Regions from separate parts of the Paenibacillus sp. MER 99-2 genome, predicted to be linked through region 2. Evidence: riboswitches for the same ligand, from Rfam matches in the RefSeq annotation. Region 2 holds a riboswitch; the other holds the start of a gene.
The links. Region 2 has a riboswitch for ZMP and ZTP ahead of M3636_RS00615 (DJ-1/PfpI family protein). Riboswitches for the same ligand answer to the same signal wherever they lie in the genome.
Positions count from the first base shown of each region.

Region 1: linked by a shared signal. The riboswitch ahead of M3636_RS17940 (TIGR01440 family protein) and the one ahead of M3636_RS00615 (DJ-1/PfpI family protein) in region 2 are both predicted to bind ZMP and ZTP.

Region 1 is NZ_JAMAUZ010000003.1:683,483-686,878, reverse strand. It holds gene M3636_RS17945 (serine hydroxymethyltransferase) at 215-1,462, opposite strand; gene M3636_RS17940 (TIGR01440 family protein) at 1,679-2,272, opposite strand; ZMP/ZTP riboswitch at 2,412-2,493, opposite strand; gene M3636_RS17935 (low molecular weight protein arginine phosphatase) at 2,729-3,301, opposite strand.
Region 2 is NZ_JAMAUZ010000001.1:136,216-139,611, reverse strand. It holds gene M3636_RS00630 (hypothetical protein) at 1-218, shown strand, start outside; gene M3636_RS00625 (hypothetical protein) at 364-1,158, opposite strand; gene M3636_RS00620 (hypothetical protein) at 1,260-1,676, opposite strand; ZMP/ZTP riboswitch at 1,980-2,061, shown strand; gene M3636_RS00615 (DJ-1/PfpI family protein) at 2,122-2,718, shown strand; gene M3636_RS00610 (hypothetical protein) at 2,767-3,186, shown strand; gene M3636_RS00605 (XRE family transcriptional regulator) at 3,324-3,396, opposite strand, start outside.

The DNA of each region.
Region 1 (3,396 bases), on a different contig from region 2:
GAAGATAAAAATGATTGATACATTAGCACTCCGCTAACAGAATGATCCTTCGATCGCTGTTATCCCGGGATTTTTTTGATTCTCCTCAACATAATAAGGGGAAAATCCCGTGATAAAGGCGAACGCTACGCTTCTCCGGCTTCATTCTGTCTGCTTCGCTTTTTTGTATCCCATTTTAAGAACACTCAAATACAAACAGCGCGAGCAACGTTTTTTAGTATTTAAGGTCAGTGTAGAGCGGGAATTGATCTGTCAGTGCCGTTACTTCTGCACGAGCTTGATCAAGTGTTGCCGCATCTTTAGGGTTTTTGAGCGTTTTAGCAATGATCTTACCGATGGAAACCATAGCTTCTTCGTTCATGCCACGGGAAGTAGCCGCAGGTGTACCAATACGGATACCGCTAGTGATGAACGGACTTGTTGGGTCAAATGGAATTGCATTTTTGTTAACAGTAATTCCGATGGAATCAAGTACGTGCTCAGCTTCTTTACCTGTGATGTTCACACTGCGTGTATCGATCAGCATCAAGTGGTTATCTGTACCGCCAGATACGATGTTCAAGCCTTCGGAGATCAACGTTTCAGCCAAAACCTGTGCATTTTTCACTACATTTTGCGCGTACTCTTTGAATGATGGTTGCAATGCTTCACCCAATGCTACCGCTTTGGAAGCAATAACGTGCATCAATGGTCCACCTTGGGAACCAGGGAATACCGCTTTATCAATTGCAGCAGCCCAAGCTTTGGTACAGAGAATCATACCACCGCGTGGTCCACGCAATGTTTTGTGTGTTGTTGTTGTTACGAAATGTGCATGTGGAACCGGGCTTGGATGCAAACCAGCAGCAACCAATCCAGCGATGTGTGCCATGTCTACCATGAACAATGCGCCTACATCATTTGCAATGGAAGCCAATTTTTCAAAATCAATTGTACGTGGATAAGCACTCGCTCCTGCAACGATCATACGAGGGCGGTGCTTGAACGCTGCTTTGCGAACTTCATCATAATCGATCAAGAATGTATCTTCTTGTACGCCATATGCTACGAAGTTGTAGAGCAAACCAGATGCATTCACTGGGCTACCATGCGTAAGGTGACCACCGTGTGCAAGATTCATACCCAGTACTGTATCACCAGGCTTAAGCGCTGCGAGGTAAACTGCCATGTTCGCTTGTGCACCAGAGTGTGGTTGAACGTTAACATGCTCTGCTCCAAACAATTCTTTGGCACGATCACGTGCGATATCTTCCACGATATCTACGTGCTCACAACCGCCATAGTAACGTTTGCCTGGATATCCTTCAGCATATTTGTTCGTCAAAACGGAACCAAGCGCTTCAATAACCGCTTCGCTTACAATGTTCTCAGATGCAATCAACTCAATGTTGTTCTGCTGACGTTTCAACTCCAGATTCATCGCTTCCAACACTGCCGGGTCATTCTTACGCAATTGTTCCATGATTAAATTCCTCCTAATATAAGTGAAGTTATAAAGTGAAACATAAGGTTACACTCCAGACTTCGATTGCCTCACCATCTTTCGATCGCTGTTATCCCCAGATTTCTTTGAATCCCTTTTTCAAAGGGGAAATCCGGTGATAAACGCGAACGCTCTGCTTCTCCAGATTGGTGTTGCACTCTCCGTTTACGTGTAAACATAATTTCACTTTATACGTTAGTCACAAAATGTCGAATCAGGCTGTTCTTCCATACGATACACTGCACGTTCCCCACCAATCAACTTCGGACGCGTTAACGCTGTCGTCACGCGGGCATCTCCGATGTACCGAAGCGATGTACGGAAAGGAACTGCTACATGCCGCAAATGCATGCCAATCATCGTCTCTCCGATATCCAATCCTGCGTGTGCCTGCACATGTTCCGCCAGACATGCATCGGTAAGTGATCGATAAGCTGCAGATGCCATTGAACCACCCGCTGTAGGCACAGGTACTGCACCCACCTCGGTCAATCCCAGACGTAATAACACAGAACGTTCCATCACCAGCGCACGATTCAAATGCTCACAGCATTGAAAGACGGGTTCAAAACCGAATTCCTGCTGCACCTCACGAATACCCGCAAGAAGCTGCTGTGCCACTTCAATCGCACCACTCGTACCAATGCGTTTACCTGCCACCTCACTCGTGCTCGTACCAATGACAACGATCTGTCCTGGACCTAGCTTCCCTGCAATGGCCAGTTCACGCAAAATGGATGCGGTCTGTTCCTGCAATCCGGGTTGTTCCGAATCTAACTCAATAGTCATCCTATCGCCTCCCGATATCATCATGCCCAGCTTCCGATTGGTAGCCTTTCGTATTCCAACATGGCATTTCAGGTACTATTATAGCGAATAAACAGATGAAAGACGAAAAAAAGAGCAGTCTGCGGGTATCGCAGAATTGCTCTTTTGCCCAGGCGACCGGCCGTTTGTTCCGGTGCTCCATTGTGGTTGTGCCCACTTCGTCGCCAGTTACACCGGATCCCTGTTTTCCCCTTCATCATAAAACAACCTGCGCTTAAAATCAACGGGTAATTTACATCCCATGTTCTGTTTCTATATGGCATTTGAAGTACGTGAGGCATGTCTATCAATAATATTAAGGTTCAACCTTGGATGGCTAAGCTGCGTTATGATCGCATGATCAAACTGATCACCGATCTCAGCTTCCGAGGTTTACATTATTGATACGTTGTTTACATTACCCCTGTGCACTCTGCTTTATTCCAATTTATCCAGAAGTCGATCAAGCGCGGTTCGAATCTCGGCAGCCGTTACGTTGTAATCATCCCGATTGCCGCCAAACGGATCGGAGATGTCGAAGCTTGGAATTCGTTGTCGAATCTCAATGACACGTTCCCGCTCGGATGCTAATATCTCTTGACCAAGTGCACGCTTCATCTCCAGTGTCGCGAATAGGCTGTCCAGTTCCTGCAGATCATTCATCACTTGCTCATCATCTTCCACGTATTCTTTGAGTGTATAGGTTTTGTGGACGGAGTCTGGAAAAACTTGCAGCACATGCTGCTTATGACTGCGAGTAAGTGTTAGGATCAGATCAGCCCAGCCAACAAGCCCTGCACTCAGCTGTGTGGAGTGTGGCGGCCCCTCTACACGATGATCCCTCAGTACCGCCTCGGCGTGACGTGAAATCGGCATTCCCTGTGTCGCAGCAACACCTGCTGAACGCACCTCTACTTGAATGCCACGCTCCGAAGCAAGCTTACGCAAAAGCCCCTCTGCCATGGGGCTGCGGCACGTATTACCTGTACATACAAACAAAATATGTTTCATTGTGGTAGCCTCCCCATTTTATATATGTTATCAAATGTATACATTATAGTTTCAGAAATTCAATTCAGATTACACAACATTAGTTGCATGAAGTC
Region 2 (3,396 bases):
CGCAGGGGTATATTCCTTTTGCAACCTATGCAGATGATGCAGGGCCCGTGTGTTGGGATACTCAGAATCCCACTGAGGATCATGATTATGCCGTTGTTTGGTTTGACCACGAGGCTCTGGTTGGCCAGCCATCATGGACTCGTACACAGCTTGCTCCATTCGCACAGCCTTTGTTTCCTTCATTTCGAATGATGCTAACCTCGCTACATTCATCATAAATCGAACGGATGACGTGGCTATGCAGCCTTATATCGAGCAAGGCTAATTGATATAGTGAACACAGCTTCATTTTCTGTTTGTTCTAAGACAAATCCCCGAATGCTCTCTTCCTGCTGAAAGAGAACATCCGGGGACCATTATTTTTTAGGAGGAGAACAGCTTATTCATCTGATCTTCCTGCACATTCAAAGCGAGCACTAACTTCGAAGGATCTTGCTTGGAATATATGACGTTAATGATGTGCCCTTGTTGTACCTGTGGCAGTGCCGAAGATAGTAGCTCTTTTTGCGTTGTAACGTTAAATGTCTCTCCATTCGTCTTCGTCACACTTAGTGTAAGCTGTAGCTTCACTTTCCCTTCGCTTGCTCCCCCTAGTGGAGTAACATCGAGGATTTTGGCCATCGCTTTCTCGCCTGTACGAGCGATATCCATCATCTCAGGAGCCACGCCCTCCTTGATCATTTTCTCATTCAGTAATTCCTGCATATCCTGCTGCGATAATTGTCCATTCAAGTCCAACCCGACCTTACGTTCATCCTTCTCCGAAACAAGCAATGGAATGAAGCTGCCTGGCTGGAACTGCGCCATCGAAGTCAACGGAATGATCGTTTTGAACGTTGTATCGTACTTCTCATGACCTTTACGGGAGACGGTCACACTGATACGTACTTCAGGTTGCTCGTTAATATATGTACCCGTCTGTTGTACACTTGTAATGACTCCAAGGGCAGGTATGCCTGTCTTCACACGGCTTCTGCCGAACATAGCGCTTAGAATTGCAGGGACAAAAATCAACGCAAATCCCGTATAAATCGCAGGTCTATACCACCAAGCCTGCATCGTAATAAACGGATCATTCCACAACTTTTCCGCCAAGAATGGCGAGAATCCAACACCAAATACAAGTAATAACCCAATAAGTCTCAAAAATCCTACCATCAGAAACACCCTTCCCATATCTAAATCTAGTTGTTAAACGTACTTTTGATCTTTGTTTATACTTCAATAAAATCTACTTACTCCTTAATGACTTCCATACATTAGACCGATATTAATCCCATATAGATCAATTCTGTCGGGTTTGCCGGGTTCTGTCCCAGCCCCACTTGATCACCTACACGAGGAATCTGCATTTTGGATACCAGTGTTTCCAGTGTTCGCTGATATTGCTTCCCATTTGTCTCCGTCACATCAATCACAATTATAACGATGGGGTCAAAATTAATTAGTTTACCGGTATCCGTAATCTTTAACACTGTAGCCGTGGCAGTCAGAGGTAGTGAACCCGTTGCCGCCCATTGTGCTTGCTTCGCCGTATCTAAACTCTGATTAATCGCCTCTCGATGTGCCTTTGGAACCAACCCCTTCATCATCATACCTGTAAGTCCTTTATTCATCATGTTGTCCGCTTTCGCAATCGCATCTTCCTGCTTGTTCTTTCTACTAAACCATCCCATGATAAGCACCTCTTTTGTTTGTGTTATTTGTTATATATTAAGTATAAACATAACAACCCGTGCTTGAATACACTTCTAGGCACATACAAAAGAAACGACGAATGTGGAGATTCTATCCTTTAACTCATCGCTTATATGGTGAACATATTGAAGATTTCCACAATAAAATGAGGCTATATTCAACTTCATTTCATGTTTTAGAGCAATTTTTTGTGCTCATCCTCTAAACGAGAGGGAATTTATATATTATTTTTATATATATTTACAAACAAAACGAAGGTCATGTATACTTAGCAGCAAATATCATGTATGTGTGACTGGCGTAGAAGTGGAGCAAACCACGAGGAAGCACATATTTCATATGCCGTACGCCTGGGCTAAGTGTTTGATCTAATGATCAAACACTTTTATTCATTTTATATGAGATGAAAGGACGGGATCAGCAATGAAAATGGCATTTGTGATATTTGATGGAATGACAAGTATGGATTTCGTTGGATTTTATGAAGCTGTGACCTGGCTATCCATACTAAAAGCAAAGGAAGACGTATCATGGACGTTCTGTGCGGACAAAGCAGAGATTACGGATGATCGTGGACTGAAAATGAAATCCGATGCAGTGCAGCCTAATCTGGGGGATTATGATCTCGTATTTTTCCCTGGCGGATTATCCACCAGAACGCTTCGATTCGACGAGAATTTTATGGATTGGATTCGAACGGCGGAGCCTGTATCGTATAAAATTTCTGTATGCACAGGGGCTTTATTGATGGGTGCGGCTGGTTTTTTGAATGGAAAAAGGGCTACTACTAACTCATCCGCATATGAGCTACTAGCTCCCTACTGTGCGGAAGTCATATCTGCGCGCGTCGTACGTGATGGTCATACAATCACAGGCGCCGGTGTTACAGCCTCCATTGACCTGGGATTATACTTGGTTGAAATGCTGACAAATACAGAGACTGTACTTCAAGTTCAGCAGAAGCTAGAGTATCCATACTACCAAGCAGGTAAACTTCAAGATGTATACATGCCCACTTGACCCTAGGAGGACAAGATTAAGTCAATGGAATAAACGAGGAGGAGCAACATGAAGAAATTATGTTTACTTGTACTTCTGTTACTCAGCGGGCTTGCCGTTACGGCTTGTAACGAACCTCAAATCGAGAAGCTGACCACCAAAACGTTACAACAATTCTACCCAGGGGATATGGCAAAAGTAGATTCTATTGAGATTACGGATGGTAGCTCAGGCGTAAGAAAAGTATTCTCTAACAAAGAACAGATCCAAGAATGGATCAATCAAGTAAAGGACATGACCTTCGTGCCTGATTCAAACCAAGAAGACAGAAGTGGCTTTCTGTACGCGGTATCTTTGCTGGAAAACAATGAGATTAAGCTAGGATTTACTCCAAGTTCACAGGGTGGGCATTATTATATCCACAACGAAGAATTAACAACACAAATTCAAAGTTTATTAGCGAACGGGAACCTCTCCAAAAATGATTAATAGGAACGTAGATCATGAAAGCTATAGTAAAAAAACTCATCCACAGCACGACAAGCATAGGACAGTCAAAGGTTATTGCCCAAGCTGCCCTATACTTTTTTTATTGATCGATCAGAGCGATAACTCGAAGAGAAACCCTATTTATTACGCAACAGATAAACCAGCTTCTTATAATATATCGCCGCTTCTTTGTACTTTCGCTGATCCTCT